DNA from 3 places in the Thermopolyspora sp. NPDC052614 genome. Region 1 is predicted to be linked to each of the others. Evidence: riboswitches for the same ligand, from Rfam matches in the RefSeq annotation. Region 1 holds a riboswitch; each other region holds the start of a gene.
The links. A riboswitch is a leader RNA that binds a small molecule or an ion and turns the genes downstream of it on or off. The one in region 1 is predicted to bind S-adenosylmethionine.
Positions count from the first base shown of each region.

Region 1 (7,248 bases):
TCCTCGGCCCGGATGGACAGTTGCACGTTGCCGAAGTGATCGACCGACAACACCTCGCCCTCGGCCGAGCCGTCGCGCACCCGGGATGTCGGCTCGGGCAGGGACACCAGCCGCTCCACCGGGAGCCCGGTGCCGACCTCGGTGAGCGCACGCCCCTTCGCCAGGTGTGCGGCCACCGGCGCGAAGATGTCGCGGCCGTGGAAGGTGCGGGAGACGGGTGTGAGGAACAGCTCCTCGTTGGTGAGCTCGTACGCCTCGTCGGCGCCGCCGGCCGCGTGGACCGCCCACGACAGCACCCCGTTGTCGGGGCCGACGAAGACGCGCTCGCCCGCGCGCACGGCGACGGCCCGCCGCGCCGTGCCGACGGCGGGATCGACGACGGCGACGTGCACGCCCTCGGGCAGGTAGGGCACGGTCTGGGCGAGCACCGCCGCGCCGCGCCGTACGTCTCCGGCCGGGATCAGGTGGCAGACGTCGATGATCCGGCTCTCGGGCGCGATCTTCATGATCACGCCGTGGCAGGCGGCCACGAAGCCGTCCTCCAGGCCGTAGTCGGTGAGCATCGTGATAACTGAGGTCACAGCTCGCGACATTACGTTGTGCGTCCCGCGCTGAACAGCGTTTGCCGAAGGCGGTTCCGAAGTGTGGCGCGGTATCCGCGGGCGGGGGCGAACGCCCGGGTTGACCTACTTGGTGAATGATCGAGGGATTCCCGGCGGCCGATGGAACGTCGGTGTCAAGTCCTATGCTGGGATGGTTCGCATGCTTTGCCGGTGCTTGAGAACCGGGCAAAGGTCGGCGCAGGCCGCATTACGATGGCCAACGGGCTGCGCGTGCACGGTGCGATCATCGTGCGCCTCACCGAGGAGGAGAGCATGGACACTGCACCGGTCCACGGTGACAGTGGCGCCCACGAACCCACCCCCGCCCAGAGGTCCGAGCCGTCCGGACCGACGTCCAAGGAGCTCTCCGAGCGCGAGCGCCTGCTGCTCGTCTTCGAGCGCCAGTGGTTCCGGTACGCCGGGGCCAAGGAACAGGCGATCAAGGAAACTTTCGACATCTCCGCCACCCGGTACTACCAGTTGCTCGGCGAGCTGATCGAGCGGCCGGAGGCGATGGCGTTCGACCCGATGCTGGTCAAGCGCCTGCGGCGGCTGCGGGCCGCCCGGCAGCGGGAGCGTGCCGTGCGCAAACTGGGCATGGATCACGATCGAACCTGGAAGTAGCCCAACAAACCTGCAGAAAAGGGCCTGTAGAAAAGGGAAGAAAGCCTAGGCGACCCGACCAAGCGGGGGTGACGGGAACATGGGCGTTGACGGGTTCGGCCTGCGGACCGAGACGGGCGCGGCCGGGATGGCGGCGATCCTGGCGGATCCGGCCGGGGCGGTGATCGCCTCCGACTTCGACGGCACGCTGTCGCCGATCGTGGCCGACCCCGAGGCCGCGTACGTCCACCCCGACGCCCCCGAGGTGCTGATCGAGCTCGGCCGCAGGGTCGGCGGCATCGTCATCGTCACCGGCCGCCCCGTCGCCCAGGCGATCGCCCTCGGGCGTCCCCCCGGCGGCGGGCCCGGCCTCGCCGACGTGCCCGGACTGGTCGTGCTCGGCCAGTACGGCGCCGAGCGCTGGGAGGACGGCCGCGTCAGCGCGCCACCGCCGCCGCCCGGCCTCGACCGGGTGCGGGCCGCGCTGCCGGGGCTCGTCGCGGACCTGCCCGGCGCGCGGATCGAGGACAAGGGCCGCGCGCTCGCCCTGCACACGCGCAACTGCGCCGACCCGGCGGCGGCCCTGGCGGCGCTCGCCGACCCGGTCGCGAAGCTCGCCGCCGAGACCGGCCTGATCGTCGAGCCCGGCCGCATGGTCCTCGAACTCCGGCCGCCGGGCGTCGACAAGGGCCAGGCGCTGCTGGCCTTCCTCGCCGAACGAGCGGCCCGGTCCGTCCTGTTCGCCGGGGACGACCTCGGCGACCTCGCCGCCTTCGACGCCGTACGCGCCGGCGCCGCCTCCGGCGTCCCCGGGGTGGCCGTCTGCAGCGGATCGGCCGAGGTGGCCGCCGCGCTCACCGAGAGGGCCGACGTCGTCGTCGAGGGCCCGCCCGGCGTCATCGCCCTCCTGCGTACCCTGGCGGCGGCGCTCTCCGGCCGTTCCTGAAGCGTCCTAGCCGCCGGAAACCGGGCCATCCGGGAGGGCGGCGAGCTGGTCGGCGAACCACTGTTTCGGGGGCAGGGCGGTCGCGGCGGCGCGCAGGCGGCGTCCGCGCTTGAGGCGCTCGTCCTCGGCGAGCGTGAGCGCCTCGTGCAGGGCGGCGGCCGTGCCGGAGACGTCGTAGGGGTTGACGACGAACGCGTCCTCGCCGAGTTCGGCGACCGCCCCGGCCTCGCGGGACAGCACCAGGGCGCACCGCGGCGACAGGATCGGCCCCTCCTTCGCCACCAGGTTCATGCCGTCCCGGATCGGGTTGACCAGCAGCACGTCGGCGAGCCGGTACGCGGCGAGCGAGCGCGGGTAGTCGTCGTGCACGCTGAGGATGAGCGGATCCCAGTCCTCGGTGGCGTACTCGTCCTCGATCTCCTTGGCGCAGCGCTGCACGGCCGCCGTGTACTCGCGGTACTCGGGCAGGTCGTGCCGGGAGGGGTAGGCGAAGGCGAGGTGCACCACCCGGCCGTGCCATTCGGGGTGGTCGGCGAGGAACTCCCGGTAGGCGTGCAGGCCGCGCACGATGTTCTTGGACAGCTCGGTCCGGTCGATGCGCACGATCAGCCGCCGGTCGCCGACCAGCTCGCGGATCGCGTCGACGCGGGCGGCCACGTCGGGCTCGCGGGAGCGCGCGACCAGCGCCTCGCCGTCCACGCCGAGCGCGTGCACCCCGATCCGGGTGGTGCGGCCCTCGTGCACCACGGTCCGCGCGGCGTGGTCCACCTGCGCGCCGAGCACCGCCTCGCAGCAGTCCATGAACGCCGTCGCCCACCGCGCGGTGAGGAACCCGGCGTGGTCGGCCCCGAGGATGCCGGACAGCACCTCGCACGCCACGTCGTCGGGCAGCAGCGAGAAGTACTCCGGCGGGGCCCACGGCGTGTGGGAGAAGTGCGCGATGCGCAGGTCGGGGCGCTCGACGCGGAGCATCGCCGGGGCGAGCGCCAGGTGGTAGTCCTGGATGAGCACCCGCGCGCCGTGCGCGGCGTCCTCGGCGAGCGCCACCGCGAACATCGCGTTGTAGTCCTGGTACGACTCCCACTCCCGGCGGAACCGCGTCCCGAAGTGCGGGGAGTTGGGGGTGTCGTAGAGCAGGTGGTGGACGAACCACAGCGTGGAGTTGGCCACGTCGTTGTAGGCGCGGTGGAACGTCGCCGGGGGGATGTCGAGCATGCGCACCGGACCGGTGTCGTGGCCGGCCAGGTCCAGCCTGCCGCCGGGCGCGCCGCGCGCCGCGCTGCGGTCGCCGTCGGACAGCGCCGCGCACACCCACAACATCGAGGTCTCCTTGGCCACCTCCACCAGGCCGGACACCAGCCCGCCGCCGCCGCGGCGCATGGTCAGCACGCCGTCCTCGGACAGGGTGAACGAACACGGCCCCCGGTTGGAGGCGACCAGGACTGCGTGCATCGATCCGCTCCACTCGCTTGGGCCCTCGCCGGCGGCCTTGTCAGCAGGCTAACCAAAAGCGGTCCTCGCCAATAGGATGACCGCGCAGGACGGAATCGCCGATGCGTGGTTCGGCCGAATGGGGGTTTGACGAGGATGGCGCTTGACGAGACGACGGAGGAGCTGGCCCGCGCAGCCGCCCAGGGGGATCATCGTTCGCTCGGAGAGCTGCTGCGGCGCATCGAACCCGATGTGTTGCGGCACTGCGCCCGCCTGCTGCCCTACCAGCAGGACGCCGAGGAGGCCTGCCAGGACACGCTGCTCGCCGTGGCCCGCAACATCGGCAGGTTCGAGGGGCGGGCGAGGTTCAGCACCTGGCTGCACATCGTGACGGCCAACTGCGCCCGCACGACGTACCGCAGCCTCAAGCGGCGCTCCTCGGAGCAGGCCGAGGAGCTGCCCGAGCAGCGCCCCGACCCGCGGCGGGTGAGCGTGATCGCCGGGTCGCGGCTGGACCTGCTGGACGCGATGGAGGCGCTGGAGGCCGACAAGCCCGAGCTGGCCCAGGCCCTGGTGCTGCGCGACATCTGCCAGCTCGACTACGCGGAGGTCGCCGAGCAGCTCGACATCCCGCTCGGCACCGCCAAGTCGCGCATCCATCAGGCGCGCAAGTACGTGCAGTCCGCGCTCGGGGAGGCGTACGGCTGACGCCTCCGGGGCGGCGCGGCGGTCACGCTGGGCAACCGGGGCGGCAACCGGGGCGGCAACCGGGGCAGGGCCTGGAGGGGGCGGGATCGGACGGGCCGGTCTCGCGGAGTGAGACACGCCCTCGGTTCGCCGTTACCCCGTTGTAAAGTCTTTATGGATACCCGTGCGGTTCGGCCCATGCGCTGCCGCGATGTCGGGTTTCCGGGGATCGGGGCCGCCGCCGGTTGTCTGCTCACCGGCTGTAATCACTCGATCGGGCCCCGCCGTGGGTACAACTGAAGATTGCTCATCCAGAGGGGTGGAGGGACCGGCCCGTTGAAGCCCCGGCAACCCTCCCGGTGTAGCTGCGCTCGCGATCCGCGGGGCCGCCCGGGACAGGTGCCAATTCCGGCCCGCGACCAGGGTGGTCGCCGGGTGAAGATGAGGAGAAAGGCCTCGCTTCATGGCGCTTGCAAGCACGGAATCCGTCTCGACGTCCACCTACGACTTCGGCCCCGCCATCGGCCTGTCCTGCCGAGAGTGCGGGGCTTTGTATGATCTCGGCCCTAACTTCGCCTGTATCGAGTGTTTTGGGCCACTTGAGGTGGCATACCCGTGGAACACCGAGCAAGGTCCGGCCGCCGACCAGGTCGGCGAGGCCCTGCGGGCGAGGATCGAGTCCGGCCCGGTGAGCATCTGGCGGTACGCCCCGCTGCTGCCGGTGCCGGCCGACGTCGCGGCCAAGCCCAACCTCGCGCCGGGCTGGACCAAGCTCGTCAAGGCCGACAACCTGGCCAAGGAGCTCGGCCTGCGCAGTTTGCACGTGAAGGACGACTCGGGCAACCCCACGCACTCGTTCAAGGACCGGGTGGTGGCGATCGCGCTTGAGGCGGCCCGCACGTTCGGCTTCCACACGCTGTCGTGCTCCTCGACCGGCAACCTCGCCGGCGCGGTCACCGCGGCGGCCGCCCGCGCCGGGCTCGACGCCTGCGTGTTCATCCCCGCGAACCTGGAGGAGGCCAAGATCGTCATGGCCTCGGTGTACGGCAAGCGGCTGGTGGCGATCGACGGCACCTACGACGATGTGAACCGTTTCTGCTCGGAGCTGATCGGCGACCCGCTGGGCGACAAGTGGGGCTTCGTCAACGTCAACCTGCGGCCCTACTACGGGGAGGGCTCCAAGACGCTGGCGTACGAGATCGCCGAGCAGCTCGGCTGGCGGCTGCCGGACCAGATCGTGATCCCGGTGGCGTCCGGCTCGCAGCTCACCAAGATTGACAAGGGCTTCAAGGAGCTGATCAGGCTGGGGCTGGTGGAGGACCGGCCCTACAAGATCTTCGGGGCGCAGGCCGAGGGCTGCTCGCCGGTGTCGGCGGCGTTCAAGGCCGGGCACGACGTGGTGCGGCCGGTGAAGCCCGACACGATCGCCAAGTCGCTGGCGATCGGCAACCCGGCCGACGGGCCGTACGTGCTGGACATCGCCCGCCGGACCGGCGGGGCGGTGGAGGATGTCACCGACGAGCAGATCGTCGACGCCGTGCGGCTGCTCGCCCGCACCGAGGGCATCTTCGCCGAGACGGCGGGCGGCGTCACCGTCGGCGTGCTGCGCAAGCTGGTGGCGGACGGGAGGATCGACCCCGACGCGGAGACGGTCGTCCTCAACACCGGCGACGGCCTCAAGACGCTCGACGCGGTGTCCGCCGGGGCGCGGCCCACCGCAGTGATCCGCCCGTCTCTCGACGCTTTTCGCGCTGCATTCCCCGACAACTCCTGAAAGGGTCGTTATTATGAGCGTATCAGTACGGATTCCGACGATTCTCCGCACATATACGCAGGGTGTCGCCGAGGTCACCGGAGAGGGGGCGACCCTTCGCGACGTACTGCAGAAGCTGGACGCGGACTATCCGGGCATCGGCGGGCGAATTCTGGACGAAACGGGCAAGATTCGCCGTTTTGTCAACGTCTATGTCGGGGAAGAGGACGTCCGTTTTGCCGATGGACTGGACACCTCCATCCCCGAAGGGGCGCAGATCTCGATAATCCCCGCCGTGGCCGGAGGCTGACTCTCCGCATCGCCCGACGCCCGCGTACGGCCTTGCCGACGCGGGCGTCGTCGCGTCCAGGGCCGGTGACGTGCTGGGCTATCAGTAACGAAGTTTAAGAAACGGGATACAAAATACCTAAATTGTCATTCGCCTCCCGGAAGCGGGCCCAATTGCGTCCCGCTTAGAGCGAACGTCAAGGGTGAGTTTGGCGATTGACTCTGTTGCCCCACGGCATGCCACAGGTATCGTCGAGGACGATCGACGTGCCCGGGAAGTTGGCGACTTCCCGGCTCGGAGGTCAGGGACCTCGCGGTGAATGGGCGAGGTTCCGAAGCCCAGTAAGAGGAGTCGGAAAGTGGCGCAGGGCACCGTCAAGTGGTTCAACGCGGACAAGGGCTACGGCTTCATCGCGGTAGACGGTGGTAAGGATGTATTCGTCCATTACTCCGCAATCCTGATGGACGGGTACCGTTCGCTGGAGCAGGGGCAGCGGGTCGAGTTCGAGATCACGCAGGGCCAGAAGGGTCCGCAGGCCGAGTCGGTCCGGTCTGTCTGACGGCAGCACGACAGACGGCAAGGGCTCGGTCCCGGCTGAAGGCGGACCGAGCCCTTTTGACGTCGCGGACGCGTTGCCGGACACGTCGTCGGACGCGTGGCGGACGCGTGGCGGACACCTTGCGGATCTGGTGCCGGGCAAAGGAGCTTGACCGGGCGTTGTGCCAGTTGGGAGACACGTATCTCCTGGTCAAGGGGCTTGCGCTTGCACTCCCCCGGGTAGAGTGCTAAACAGTTCGTTGGCACTCTCATGTCGAGAGTGACAGCCGAGAGTGACAACAGGATCGAGGCGATGGGGCCTTGCCGAGCCGCGGCGTGTGGTGCCGCGTGGAGGCGGGACCATAGCCGTCGCGGGCGTCGGCTCGATCCGTAGCAAGCC
Region 1 covers NZ_JBFATZ010000028.1:14,881-22,128, forward strand. The annotation lists gene AB0K60_RS34990 (SAM-dependent chlorinase/fluorinase) at 1-581, opposite strand, end outside; gene AB0K60_RS34995 (DUF3263 domain-containing protein) at 876-1,226, shown strand; gene otsB (trehalose-phosphatase) at 1,306-2,151, shown strand; gene AB0K60_RS35005 (trehalose-6-phosphate synthase) at 2,158-3,603, opposite strand; gene AB0K60_RS35010 (RNA polymerase sigma factor) at 3,739-4,290, shown strand; SAM riboswitch class I at 4,574-4,717, shown strand; gene thrC (threonine synthase) at 4,733-6,043, shown strand; gene AB0K60_RS35020 (MoaD/ThiS family protein) at 6,057-6,332, shown strand; gene AB0K60_RS35025 (cold-shock protein) at 6,670-6,870, shown strand.

Region 2 (7,248 bases), on a different contig from region 1:
CTCGACCTCGTCCTCGGGCCGGTCCAGCAGGCACAGCGTTGCGGCGAGATTGCTCAGCGAGTGCGCCAGCCGGTCGGGTCCGTCGGCGGGGACGATGGGCAGGCCCGCAGTGGTCGCGGCGAGCGCGTGCAGCGCCGCGGAGATTGCGGGCCGGTGCTCGGCCATGCCCTCCAGCCGGTCGTACTCCCTGGCCAGGTCGGCCGTCGTGCATCCCTCGTCCTGCTTCTCGGCGGGGGCGTCGTCGCGTACGGGTCCGGTCAGGTCGGCGGCGCGCAGCCGGGCCTCTTCGGCGGCCTGCCCGCGGCCGAGCGCGGTCAACGCGTCGCCGAGCCGCCGCAGCGCCTCGGCCAGGGCGCCCCCGAACCGCTTGGGGTCGCGTGCGTGCAGGCGTTCGCGTACGGCCACCGCCCGGGTGGCGGCGTCGAGGGCCTCGATGGGCCGCTCGCAGGCGAGCAGGTAGCCGGCGAGGTCGCACAGCAGCACGCCCAGTTCGGGGAGGTGGGGGTCGTGGTCGTCTCCGGCGGTCGGTTCGAGCAGGGCGACGCCGCGGCGGGCCAGCCATACGGCCTCGTCGGGATGGCCGAGTTGGGCGCGGCACCAGGCGAGCCGGTCCAGGCAGAAGGCGTGCAGTCCCGGTACCTCGGGCATTTCGGCGAGGAGGGATGCCCCGCGCTCGAGGCGGCGTACGCGAACGCGATCCGGGTCGAGGTGTTCGAGGCCCGCGAGGAGCCGGGCGTCGAACTGGCGGAGGCCCTCGCCGACCTGGCCGGTTCCCTGACCGGCACCCCTCGCCTGCGGGAGGCCGCGGAGGCGGCAGCGTCCCGATCGACCGGCGCACTTCGTCGTCGAGCGGGTGGGGGGCGAGAGCGCCGAGCCGGGCGCAGGCGTCGAGGAGTTCCATCTATTGGTCTTTCGGGACAAAGGAGGACAACTGATGCGCAAGAGGCAGGTATCCCACTTATACGGCTACCGTGAACGAAGTGCACAGCCTTTTTGGGTCACATTCCGGCCACGGCTGCCCGGCGTGCCAGGCCGTACCGGCTGGGAACGCTGCGCTCGATGGACACATCGCCGACGGCCATGCCGACGACCCCGCCGGCCCGCCCGCCATGGCAGGTGTCGCAGCCGAGAGCCGCGTAGAGGCAGGCGCGCCGGTCGTTCCACTCCGCGCCGAAGTGTATCGACCGGCTGATCCACGGCCCTCCGGGGTTGCGGCAGACCTCGTCCCGGGCCTCGCCGGTCATCACGCAGGGCCGCTGCGGCAGCCGGGTGACGACGACCGGGTCGCCGTCGGCGAGGGGTTCCCAGGTGCGAGTGCCGATCGGGGTCAGCAGCCCCACCGTCCAGCGCAGGACGGCCGGCTGGCCGAACCGGCGGGCGACCTCCAGGACGAGGCTCTCCTCGGCTCCCACCACGACCACCGACCGCTCGGCCCAGGCGAACTCGGGATGGTGGCAGGCGGCATCGGTCCACAGACGCAGGCCGCGCTCACGCAGCTCGTCGAGCAGCCGCTGGTGCGCGTCCAGGTTGTGGGCCAGGCGTCCCGGCAGACCACCCGGGTTCCAGCCCGTCAGCACGTGGGCCACCTCGTCCAGGGGATGCGGAATCTCGTCGGCGTCCGGCCCGCCGGCCGCGGGGCCCACCCGCAGGATGTGGTCGTCCAGCGTGAGCCGGAGCACGGCGCCGGTCCAGGCGGCGGCCAGGTCGAGCTGCACGGCCGGGCGTTCGGCGACGAACGGGTCGGCCAGGTCGCGCTCCGCGGTGCCGAGCGGGTGCACATGCCACCGGACCTTGCAGTGCGGGCACCGGGCGTAGTAAACGCCGGGGAACGCCTCGATGACGGGCTCGCGCGGCCCCAGGTTCATGACGTTGAAGAACACGCCGCAGCCCGGGCAGCGGGTGAGAAGCAGGGCATGGAGATCGTTCGGGACGGGCATGACGCACCTCCGGGGCCTGGGACCCCGGTAGCCCGACCGGCCCCGGTGATCCGCCGTTCTCCGCGCGTCTCACGCGGAGCGGGTCGTCACCCGGGGCACCCGCAGCGGGCGGGATGCCGTCCAGCGAGCCGGGGCTTGACACTGGAACTCATGACCCAGGGCGGCACATTAGCGACGCAAGCCGTCAATGGTCAACATCTAGCCGGAAACCGGACGGCAGTCCGGGCATCCGGCCCAGGCCACCAAGCGACCACGCCCCTGGATCAGGATCGGCCGGCAGCCTGCCTCACCGCGCACATCGCTCTCCATGCCTCCAGGGAGGACCCGGCAGCCGCCGCGGCCGTACGGCACCCCGACCGCTTCTCGCAGCCTTCCCGGCGGAAAGGAATCTGGGCATCCGTCCGCCGCAAGCTGATTCACAACAGAGTGAGAGCCTCTGGTGATTCGGTGGCGGGCGCCTTGCGGGCGGCGGGCGGGGGTGGAAGGACCTGTGATTCTTTCAGGTCGGCTACGGTGACGAGCGGGCCAGCGCAGATCTGCTCCAGTAGATCGGATTGTTCGGGCTCGAGTTTCACGCAGAGCGTCAGCACATGTAGGAGACGGAGGAGTTCGGTGGTGAACTCTGCAGGCCACTCTTCGGTGCGGATATGGTCGAGCGGCGAGGACTTTCGGCCTCCCGGATTCTTCTTCCGGTAGTCAAACCATTTTTTGATGATCCTCCTCCCGGAGACCTCGTACGCCCAGACCTCTGGGAGCACCGGTGATATGCGACCTCCACCGACCTGCAGAGTCCCGGTCTGGGCGTCGTAGACAATGTCGTCCGGCATCTCCTCGATATTCCCCGGAATTCGCACTCGTGCCATGGCCCGAATACCGGCGTCCGGTTTGGGGGGACCGGCTGGGCGCCCCTCGCCGGGATCGACGAAGCGCTCGCCATAGGTATGCAGCCAGATCACGCGTCGGCCGAGCGGTACGGCCCGTCTCCACAAATCCGGGTCCGCCGTTAGGGGCACCCGGATGCCGGGGGTGCGCAGGTGCTCGAAGAAGCGGGCGGTGTAGCCGCTGTGTGCGGTCACCGCCGCGATGTAGGCCAGCAGATCCGGTGCCGTCACGGGCAGATCGAGTCGCTGGGACAGCAGGCGGATCAGTCCGGGAGCGAAGTTGGCCGATCTGGCGGCGTTATCCCGGAAGAGCGGGAGCACCCGGCCACCGCGGCCGTTGACGTGGTGCATATCGGGAACGTAGGCGCTGAACACCAGGCCGGGGCCCGTTCCCAATGGTTCGGCGTGCTGCTCGGACACGAATATTTGCCGCTGCCCGCGCACCTGCCACAGCGCCGGGCGAGGAAAGTCGATGGCTCGAAGGTCGTAGATGATCTTCTGCCGGTCGAAGCTGCGAAACGCAACCGTCTCGATTCGAGGTTCTAGGGAGGTCTCCTCAGCGATGGTGGGCGTTACCGACACCCCGTCGGAGCCGGCCTCCGTGGCGACGGATTCGACTGTCCGGTCTCGGGTCTCCTTGAAAAGCCCGGCCTTTTCCGCGGCGGGGGCATTGATCAGGCGCGCCCAGCGCCTCCGCAGGGTTTCCGGGTTCGGATCGTAGACCCATGTTCGGTTCGGCTTGACCCCGGGGGCGTGCCAGGGCATCAGGTCACCGAGTGCCGGGTGGCTCAGCCAGACGTCCGCGCCGGCGGGGTGGAACCGGTCATGCCAGCCTGTCCCACAGTCGCGCCACTCGGGATCGTCGAGGTACAACTCCGCCAGACGGGCGAACTTCTCCGTCCGGCGCCCGGACACGCTGATGTGATGAATCACCGCGGGCGTGTTCCGATGGCCGGCGCCGTACCGGGCGAAGACTCCGATGCACAGCGGCTGCTGGACGCCGGCGAAAATCCGAGTGGGAACATCGGGCTGATGCCCCTCCGGGGAGAGGTCGATGATCCATCCCTCATCGGCCGTCCGACGCAGGTATTCCCGCATGCCGGCGAAGCCGGGGCCGGTTGTGTATCCCGAGGTGGAGATGAAGGCGACGATGCCGGCCGGGTGCTCGGGGTGGGCATCGAACACCTTCCACGTCGCCCATCTCCAGAAGTACACGTACAGGTTGGAAAGGACATACTCGTATCTGCCGAGCCCAGGTGCTTTGAAGGCGTTCAGCGGGATGCCGTACCCGGAGTTCTCCGCACCCTGCTCGATCCAGCCTCCCATGCCTTTGGCACGTTCCCGGTACGGCGGGTTGCCGATCACCACTTGGACCGGCGTCTCCCGTTTGATGCGGTTCGCCTCTCGCCGCGCACGGACGATCGGCTCGTATATCGAACCGATCGGAAGCCCGGTCTCCTCAAACGGGCTGTCCAAGGTGTCGATGACATAGAGCTTCTGATCTTTTTCGGAGACCTCGGCGCCGTACTCGGATTTGAGCGCCTGGTTGAGCCTGAGTTCGGCGACCGCGTACGGCCCGGCCTGCCGTTCCATTCCAACGAGGCGGCCGAAGAGCTTCTTGAGGCGGCCGGGGACGGCTCCCTCGCCTTCCTCCTCCGCCACGGTCCGGGCGACCGTGTCGACGATGTTGAGCAGGAAGGTGCCCGTGCCCATGGCCGGATCGACGACCATCACATCGTCCGACGCGAACCCGCCCTCACGCCCGAACCGCGCCCGCAAAATGTCGTCGACGAAGCGGACGAGGAACGAGACGACCGGACTGGGCGTGTAGTACGAGCCGCTCGCCTTGCGGAGTTCGGAGTCGTATACGTCGAGGAAGTGCTCGTACAGATGAAGGTAGGAGTCGCCCGAGCCGTCGCTGATCCGGTTCCAGTCCACCGCGCCGATAACGCGTTTGAGCGTCTCCACGACGACGATGCGGCCCTCGACACCCTCATGTGTCAGCACGGCGAGCGCTTTTCCCATGAGGGAATGGTTCTTGCCGAGCTGCGCGGCGATCTCCCCCAAGGAACGGCCTTCAAAGGAGGTCCCGTCCACGCGGGCGAGGAGCAGCGCGAAGGTCACGGTCTGGGCGAACGCGTCGGCGAACTCCTCATGCGTCAGACCGGGGAACAGCAGCCTGCGCCAGTCCGCGCTCAACTCGGTGAAGATCCGCCGTATCTCCTCGCCCCGGCGTTCCCGGGCGATGGCCTCGATCACCTCGTCGCGCAGCAGTTTGCACAGCCCTGCCACCGCTCGTACTAGTTGCCGGATATTGGTCGGCGGGCTCGGCTGCCAAAGCAGAAATTCGGCGATAACCCGGACGAATTCCCCGTCCGCGGGAGCGAGTTTGCCGCCGGCCTTCCGGATATCACCGTCCAGCCGGGCGATCTGCCCAACAAGATCACCATTGCGGAACAACGCCCACAAGGCACCATTAGTGTACAAAACATTAGGAAGTAGCCGTAACTTCTCCCACTGCGCCTTCTCCCGCCTGTTCGGAGCCCATGCGGTTGGCACGCCACGCTCAGGGGCTTTGATCTCGACGTACCCGGCGTGCGCCCCGGCGACCCGAACGGCGTAGTCGGGACGTATGCGGAGCGAGGCGAGCGAGGTCTCCCCGATCATCACCAGCGACACGCCGAGGGCCTTTGCCATATCGCCGAGCAGCCTCTCCAATGGCGCACGAAGTTGGTCCTCCGACTGCCCGCCCCCGCTCAGTTTCGCGGCGACGGATCGGCCAAAGCGGGCAACGGCTTCAACCGCCTTGTCCTGCAAGGAGAAAGGAAGGTGCATTTCGGGCATGAGGCACCAACCACCCTGGAGTCGTCGCCGTCCATGAACCCCCGATATCTTGCTTATACCGTTCCAATGAACATTGGGAAATAGCCGCTAAGGTGCCGTTAAGCAGCCATTTTCGCCACTCCGCAAGCCGATTGAAGTCTTGTATGATGCGACGCCGCCGGCGCGGGACTCCGACGCCCAGGGTGTGCCCGACGATGCCGTCCGCCGAGGTCATCGCCGATCGGCCCGGGACGACGGCGGCGTCGGGCAGGGGGCGCGGGGACCGGCAAGACCGACGAAATCGTCCGCCGACGTACCGTCGCAGGTGATCGAACTCCCGTTCCCATGACGACCGCGGGAGTATAGGCTGAGGCCAGGATGGAACGAAAACTGAGTCAACAGCCCTGCTGTGGATCTGGGGTGGAGGCACGATGGTGAGTCACGGCTCCGCCTGCGGCTCGATCTTCGGGAGGGCACGGTACGCATGAGCGAAGAGCCCATCGCGGTGACACTGGCGGAGATAGCCCGGCTCGCCGGTGTGGGACGGGCCGCCGTCAGCAACTGGCGGCGGCGGCATGCCGACTTTCCGTCGCCGGTGGGTGGCACGGACGCGAGCCCCCAGTTCTCGCTGCGCGAGGTGGAGGCGTGGCTGCGCGAGAATCGCAAGGCCCAATCGCCCGTGGGCACCCGGCACCGGCTGTGGCTTCGGTATGAGGCGCTGGGGGACCGCGATCGCATGGGACGGCTCATCGCGGAGCTGGGGGCCCGTGTCCGGGATGCGAGCTCCGGTCCGCGGACGGTGCACCGTCCGGTCGAACCGCCCGTCCTGGAGGCGGAGGAGCGAGCGCTGCTGGACGAGACGGTCGAGCTGGCCCGCGGCGAAGGCGGCGAGCAGATCTTTCAGTTCCTGCTGAGTCGCTGGCTCGGGACGCACATCCGTCAGATCACGACCACGCCCGGTCCGCTCGCCGCCCTCATGGCGGAGATCGCGCGACAGGTGCGGCCCGGTCGCGTCACGACCGTGCTCGATCCCGCCTGCGGCACCGGAACCCTCCTGCTCGCCGCCGCGGAACGCTGGTCCCGCGGCGGCCTACTGAGGCTGCTCGGCCAGGATCACGATTCCGTGCTCGCCGACATCGCGTGTTCGCGGTTGGCGTTGCGCGCGGATGTCGCGGAGATCGACGTGAGGGCGTCGGACACGTTGCGGGCCGACCTGCATTCCGGCGGCACGGCGGACGTGATTTTGTGCAACCCGCCGACGAACGAGCGCGACTGGGGGCACGCGGAGCTCGCCACGGACGCCCGCTGGCTGTTCGGCCTGCCGCCGCGCACCGAATCGGAGCTCGCCTGGGTGCAGCACGTCATCGCCGCGCTGGCCGAGGACGGGGTGGCCGTCGTCCTGCTGCCGCCGGCGGTGGCCGCCCGCAGGGCGGGGCGTCGTATCCGGGCCGCGCTGCTGCGCGCCGGGGCCGTTCGCATGGTGGTCGCCCTGCCGCCGGGTGCGGCGCCGCCGTACGGGATCGGTCTGCACCTGTGGGTGCTGCGCCGCTCGTCGCAGCCGGGCGCCGAGGCGTCGGTGCTGCTCGTGGACGCGGGCGACTGCAGGG
Region 2 covers NZ_JBFATZ010000005.1:12,024-19,271, forward strand. The annotation lists gene AB0K60_RS12235 (hypothetical protein) at 1-648, opposite strand, end outside; gene AB0K60_RS12240 (DUF3293 domain-containing protein) at 999-1,937, opposite strand; SAM riboswitch class IV at 1,985-2,093, opposite strand; gene AB0K60_RS12245 (type ISP restriction/modification enzyme) at 2,354-5,662, opposite strand; gene AB0K60_RS12250 (N-6 DNA methylase) at 6,126-7,248, shown strand, end outside.
Region 2: another riboswitch for S-adenosylmethionine. It lies ahead of AB0K60_RS12240 (DUF3293 domain-containing protein); the one in region 1 lies ahead of thrC (threonine synthase).

Region 3 (7,248 bases), on a different contig from region 1:
GGATCAGCGCCCATCGCGTCGCAGAAACGAATGGCAGATCGCGCGAGAGACGGGCTTCCGACGATGTCGGAATCACTCCTCGCCGGAGAAACGCTCCCAGGCGGACTGCCGGGTGATCCCGAGCGACTCACCGATCTTGGCCCAGGTGACGCCGCGCCGACGCAGTTCCTGCACCCACGAGCGCAGGTCGGCCTCCGCCTGGTCGATGTGCGCGGCCACGCGCGGGATGTGGCTGAGCATCTCCGCGTCCGTCAGCGAACTCCACATGGGCACGCGGGGCATGGCGGGGCCCGCGGAGCTTGACTCGATGATCGACGAGGCCAGGGCCACGCATTCGTCGCAGATGTACACACCGGCGCCGGCGACCAGCTTGTCGACCTCGGTTTCCGGCTTGGTGCAGAAGGAACACCGAGCGAGTTCGACCTGTGTGTCAGGCGATGTCACCGCACACTCCTCCCGTGTCAGGCTTTCCCTGACACCCTAGGCCGTCAGGAGTCCCCTGACAAGCAAGCCTGATCAGTGCGACGGAATCACTTCGAAAGCGCTGGTACGCCTGGCCGAGCCCGCCGTACCGACATCTCAGAACAACCCGGCGACGTGACGACCTTGAGAAACTCCGGCCCGGCCGACAACCAGCGGCCCAGCCCAGAGGTGCCCGAAAAGCACTGATCCGGGGGAAACCGACTCCCCCGGATCAGCCACTACCGATTATCACCGCCCCCGCCCGATGCGCACCACGATTGACGGCCCGCGAAAACGTCAGCCCGCGGAATCGGCCAGACGCGCAGGAAAACCGCCGGTGGCGATCGGACCCCAGCGCGTCGGCGTGATACGCAGCAAGGACTTGTCCTGGCGAACCATCGCGGCGCGATACTCGTCCCAGTCGGGATGCTCACCGGAGATGACCCGGAAGTACTCGACCAACGGCTCCAGCGCCTCGGGCATGTCCAGCACCTCGGCGGTGCCGTCGATCTGCACCCAGGGCCCGTTGAACTCGTCGGACAACACCACCACGCTCACCCTCGGCCTGCGCCGTGCGTTGCGGGCCTTGGCTCGTTCCGGGTACGTGGACACCACGATCCGGCCCTCCGCGTCGACACCGCAGGTGACCGGAGACGCCTGCGGGGCGCCGTCCTTCCGCTCAGTGATCACGATCGCCCGGTGACGAGGACGAACGAACTCCAGCAGGCGTTCACGGGTCACGATCTCGTTGGTCGCTATCTTCGGACTCATGCTGGCCAACACTAGTTGTCCAGCGCCGTGACCAGCGCTTTGCCCCCGCAGCCGAAGCACTGGGTGCGATCACGGACCCAGCGCCCACAGCAGCCGGTAGTAGCGAGTCCGAACCGGATCCGGCTCGACGCCGTAGGCCCGCAGCAGCGGCTCCTCCCAGCCCGGGCCATAGTTCCACTGCGTGCTCCACGTGGCGATCGCCAGATCGGCCCACCGATCGGCGACCCCGAGCGAGCCAAGATCCACGTGCCCGCAGCAGCGGCCGTCGGGCGTCAGCAGGGTGTTGGGCGCACAGGCGTCACCGTGGCAGACCACGAGCCGATCGACCGGCGGAACATCGGCGAGCACATCCAGCACCTGCTCCAGATCGGTCAGATCAGGATGGTCGGACCGCCAGGCGTCCGCGCGAATCAGCCCGGCCGACGCACGACGGCGAACGTCCGCCAGACGCTCGTCAACGGACCAGGTGAACGGGCACTCGACGACCGGCAGGGCATCGTGCAAGGCACGCAGACCCGACCCGATCGCGGCGACCGCCGTCGCGGGATCGCGCTTCCACCGATCCGCGACCGCGTTGTCGCCCGGCAACCCGGCGGTGACCAGCCAACCCCCGTCCTCGTCCGCACCAAGGTCAAGAACGCGAGGCACACGGGTGAACGCCCCCGCCCAGCGCAGCCGATCCGCCTCCGCCCGCAGGTCAATCCCGCTGCTCACCGGCGTCCACTTCACAAACCGCCGATCCGGGCCATCGCCCAGGCGAAAGGTCAGCCCACCGACCTCGTTCTCCCACACCGCCGACACCACACGACCCGCCGCCGCCCGCAGGACCGGCGCGGGTACCACGACATCCGACTCGGGCGGCCCGGCGATCACATCGCCAGCATGCCACACCACGCCCGCCGCGCCGCTCTGTGAACTGTTTCGACTTCGACTGCCGTACGGCGGCGAACCTCCGGTGCGGGACACCGGCCCGGCCTTCGCCTCCGGCCCACCGAGCCGCCACTCTGGGCGGTCGGCCCGAAATCACGCGGCCGACCCACGGGGGCTGGACACACTTCGATCGACGAATGCGATGTCGATCTCAGGCGGCTTCGAGGGAGTCGAGCCAGGCGAGCAGGCGGGCGCCCTCGCGGTCCATGACCCGCGGGTCGCGCAAGGCGTTGGCCAGCAGTGACATGCCCTGATAGGCGGCCACCAGCGTCAGGGCGAGGCCGTCGGGTTCCGGCTGGCCCAGTTCGCGGAACTGCTGCTCCACCCAGTCGAGCAGCAGCCGGATGACCTTGCCCGCCTCGACGTCCAGGCCGCCCTCGTCGCGTTTGTCGAGTTCGCTGGCGAGCGTGCCGGTCGGGCAGCCGTAGCGTGCGGCCATGTCGCGCTGGCTCACCCACGTCTCGACCAGGCCCTTGAGCCGTTCGCGCGGATCGGGGAGCCGGTCCAGGCGGCCGGTGAGCAGCTCCAGCCGCCGGGCGTGCTCGGACAGCGCGGCGGCGACGAGCTCGTCCTTGGTCTTGAAGTAGTAGTACACGTTGCCGGCCGGGACATCGGCCGCGTGTGCGATGTCGGCGATCGTGGTGCGCTCGACCCCCTGCCGGTGGACGACCTCGGCGGCGGCCGCCATGAGCCGCTGCCGTTTGGCGCCGGCCGTCCGGGCTCGGGCGGACGATTTCAAGTCAGTCACCTGACTAACTATAGGCCGAGACGTGTTACAGTCCTTCTAAGTCAGTCAACTAACTAACTTGGAGGGACGCCCCCGTGATCACCGTTACCGGCGCCACCGGAAACGTCGGCCGTACCCTGGTCCGCATTCTCACCGAGCAGGGCCATGAGGTGACCGCCGTCTCCCGCCGCATCACCCCGTCCGACGTCCCGTACGGCGTCCGCACGGTCGCCGCGGATCTCGCACAGCCGCCCACCGGCCTGCCGCCCGCGGCGGACGCCGTGTTCCTCCTGATCGGCGGAGACCTGATGATGGCCGACGACCCCACCCAGGTCATCGCCCCGTTCGCCGACGCCGGCAAGATCGTCCTGCTCTCCTCCCAGGGCGTGGCCACCCGCCCGCACTCGGAGTCACACGGCCGCGCCTTCGCCGCCTTCGAACAGGCCGTCATGGAATCGGGAGCCGAGTGGACCATCCTGCGCCCCGGCGGCTTCGCCTCCAACGCCTACGCCTGGGCCCCCTCCATCAAGGCCACCCGCACCGTCGCCGCCCCCTTCGGCGACGTCGGCCTCCCGGTCATCGACCCCGACGACATCGCCGCCGTGGCCGCCATCACCCTCACCCGGCCCGGCCACACAAAAGCGATCTACGAATTGACCGGCCCCGAGCCGACCACCCCACGCGGGCGCACCGCCGCCATCGCCGCCGCCATCGGGGAGCCCATCACCTTCATCGAGCAGACCCGGCAGGAGGCCCGCGCCCAGATGCTCACCTTCATGCCGCCCCCGGTGGCCGACACCACCCTTGACATCCTCGGCACCCCGACCGCCCGCGAACAGTCCGTCAGCCCGGACGCCGAACGAATCCTCGGCCGCCCCCCGGGCACCTTCGCCGACTGGGCCCGGCGCAACGCCGCGGCCTTCCGCTGACTCCGCCGCACCCCCGTAAGACGGCCCACCGGTACATGCACCCGGGGTCCTCGGCCGTTCAGCCGCCGTGCCCGGCACGCCGATGGGCCGTCGGCGGCGAGATGGAAACCGTATCGCCGATCAGGACACGAAGCCCCCGTGCCGACGTGCCCGGCCGCGGCAGTGCCCGCGCGGCGACCGCGAGATGCGGCCCCGGTCAGGCCACCCGCCGCACGGCGCGGGCAACGCCCTTCTCCACATCGCCGCACGGCAACCGGTCCGCGACCCAGCCGTGGCTCTCCGCACGGTCATCGAGGCAGGACAACAGCCGCCACCTGCCCGGCTCCCAGGCGAAAATCGCATCCTGCCCGTAGCGCCACCCCAGAATGCGCGCCGCATCGTCGTCGAGCCCGACGATCGCGACGCTGGCCTCGACATGCAGGCGCCGCTCGTCCCCGCCCTCGGCCGGCCACCAGGTCAGCCCCCGCCCGCTCACCTCGGCCACCAGCATCGCCTGAGCACGGGCATTGGCCGCCGCCGAGACCGTACGGCCGCCCGGATTGCAGGCGGTCACGATGTGCACCGTCCACCCACGCGGATCGGGAAACTCCCCAATGGTCACGGCATCCGGCCGGGCCCGTACGGCGAGCACACCGTGGGCGGTGCGGAGCCGTACGACCGCCTGGCGATAGTGCGTCCAGCCGACGACGAGGGCGGGCGAAGTCATGACAGGGCGTCCCTCCGGGATCCGTGGACCCCGGTAGCGCACCGCCCCGGTGATCCGCTCGTTTCCCCGCGCACCCCGCGCGGGGCAGGTCCTCACCCGGGGCACCCGCAGCGGAGCGGGATGCCGTCCAGCAAGCCGGGGCTGAACGCTGGAACTCGTGACCCAGCCGGAAGCTAGCACCCAGAATGCAACCGGCGCAATGTGACTTTCCCGGCGATGCGATCGGTACGGAAGACTCTCGTCAATCTCGCCTCCCCGATCATCGCCTACGTCGACGACGACCGGCCGATCCTGGCCTCGTCGCAACCTTCCCTATTCCCCCACGATAAGGAGCATCCAGCTCAACGCCGCTTCGCGGTCGTCACCCGGAATCTCCCGGTTCACATAAGCCGCCGGCACGAACGGCCACGACCGCCAGCCGCGCACCGGACGGATCGCCCAGACATCGTTCTCACGACGCAGCGTCCACCCCTGGCCTGTGTCACGAGGAAGCGGCGGCGCGGACTTGACCAGCCGGGGCACTGCGGCAAGGCGCCTGAAGAGCCCTCGCCACCTGCCGGGCTCGCCCGGCACTTCGGCCGGCTGCTCGGCGTAGCGCCGTGGCCTGGAGGGACGCAGTGCCCAACCGATCAGGTGAGCCGCCTGACGAGCTTTAGCGACACTCACGCTTGCTCACCACCCGCTCGTAACTGGAGTCGCTGAACTCGAACTCCTTGCCGTGCAGCAGTCCGATCACGTACGCACCTACTCGCCACAGGCCAGGTTCGCATGGGGCCAGGACCTGGACAATGAGCGGATCCCCTTCGTCGCCAGGGATGGCGGTCTCCCGTACCGACGCTTGCTCATCCCATCTTCCCTCGCTCGTACGACGCTCCAGCGTGAGCGTCAGATAGTGCCGAGACGGAGGGATATCGCAGACCACGCCGACCTGCCCGAGGATGCTGGTGCCCGTCACGCGTGGTTTACCACCAAGGGCGAAGCCGAGGTCACGCGACTTGCCGCTCGCTACCGGATAACAACTGACAGTTGCCATAGCCGGCAACAGAGCAGCAGAAACGTAGGCCATGCTGCCCATCTTCGTCGGCATCCCACTCCCACCACACAGCCGTGCACTGACAGCTATCAATGCTCGCTGGTTGTAATGATGGCTGATGGGGCGGTCATGAGCGGCCAATTTCATGTTTCATGCGGGTGGAGCGCCGACCAGGCAACTGGCGCTGATTAGCACAGCGGGGGCGAGCAGCAGGCCGAGCTCCTCCCCGGAAACCCCGCCAGCGTTGTCCTGGTGTCCCGGCCCCGGCGATTAGCACCGCCTGGGCCGCCCGCAATCTAATCGGCGAGGATTCGCACCTCAGCACCCGGCAGGGCTGACCACCAATGCTTGTAACGGCGGTAGACCTCGGGCTCCCGGTCGGCGAGCAGCGCCATGAGCGCCCGCGCCTCGTCGGCCAGCTCGTCCCACGTCTCGCGGGGCAGCGGGTGGAACGCGGTGGTCTCGATTCCTTCCTCGACCCGCCGCCACACGCCTGCGACCTGCCCGTCGACCAGCAGCGTCGGCAGAACGTCGCCGTTGACCCGGGTCACGAGCTTGCGATAGCCCGGCGGGATGACCCGGCTGCGGTCGGCGTAGGCCAGCAGCACGTTGTCCCACATGGGCAGCAGCCGCGGCGGCGCCGGTGTGTCGGCAGCCGGACGCGGCGCCCCGGGCAGGTCGAACAACTCCGTGCCGTCGGGCCCGGTCAACCGTTCGAGCCCTCCGGCCAGGTCGTTCAGCGCGCCGCGGACCCTGGACCGCGTCACCAGGGCGAACTGCGCGACATCGGCCACCGACGCCGGGCCGTACGCCTCCAAATAACGCAGAACCAGCGTCCGCAGGGCTTGATCGGCCGCTTCCCCCACCGTCGGCGGAATCCCCGCCGCGATGTAGGCGGGCCGCTCACCGAACGACCATGGCCCACCGGTAACGGCATGCAGCAGCGGCGCGTACGACCGCACAGCCCACCACACGCCCTTCGGCGGAACACCGAGCCGCGCCTCGATCCAGGCCATCATCTCGGCGTTGGACCGGGGCTCCGCCGCGAACCCCAGCAACTCGCCGATCAGCCCGTCAGCGTCCGCCGCCGTGATCCCGCTGCTGGTGAAGCGCCGGTCGCCAAGCCTGGCGGCGCGCAACGAGGGCTGCATCGCCTCGTGAAAGTGCGGATAGTCCTCCGCATGAACCGCATGCAGCGTGATCCGCAAGAGCGTCGCCTTGACGACCTTCCGGTTGGCGAACGCCGCGTCCAAATCCGCCGGATCGAACCCGGCGACCCTGTTCCATAAGGCCAGGTACGGCGAGGCCGCGTGCTGCGCCTGAACCGCGACCAGACGACGTACGGCCTCGGCGACATCCAGGGCCTGCCGCCCCAGCAGCAGTTGCCGAGCGAGCGTGGCCCGGTTGAGCTCCCGCGCGGTAAGCCGCATGCGTCAGTCCTCGTCGGCCGGCAGGGTCGGGTGATCGCTCGTGAGCGAGACGCCAACGGCGAACCCGTAGGTCATCTCACCAAAGGTAGGCCAGAACGTCGCGCCCAGCCGGAGACTAACCACGATTCATCCACCTGGAGACATCCCGGACGCATTGCGCACCACAGCCCTTTCCTCTAAAAGATCAAACCAGGCACCCCAACCACCATCCAGGAGGGTCGTCTCGTAAGCCGCCCCTCCGCCGAGAGGCAGCCATGCGA
Region 3 covers NZ_JBFATZ010000038.1:2,646-9,893, forward strand. The annotation lists gene AB0K60_RS37370 (ClpX C4-type zinc finger protein) at 73-444, opposite strand; gene AB0K60_RS37375 (PPOX class F420-dependent oxidoreductase) at 760-1,233, opposite strand; gene AB0K60_RS37380 (aminoglycoside 3'-phosphotransferase) at 1,303-2,037, opposite strand; gene AB0K60_RS37385 (TetR/AcrR family transcriptional regulator) at 2,315-2,911, opposite strand; gene AB0K60_RS37390 (NAD(P)H-binding protein) at 2,986-3,819, shown strand; gene AB0K60_RS37395 (DUF3293 domain-containing protein) at 4,016-4,525, opposite strand; SAM riboswitch class IV at 4,577-4,688, opposite strand; gene AB0K60_RS37400 (hypothetical protein) at 5,178-5,612, opposite strand; gene AB0K60_RS37405 (winged helix DNA-binding domain-containing protein) at 5,855-6,988, opposite strand; gene AB0K60_RS37410 (DUF6461 domain-containing protein) at 7,243-7,248, shown strand, end outside.
Region 3: another riboswitch for S-adenosylmethionine. It lies ahead of AB0K60_RS37395 (DUF3293 domain-containing protein); the one in region 1 lies ahead of thrC (threonine synthase).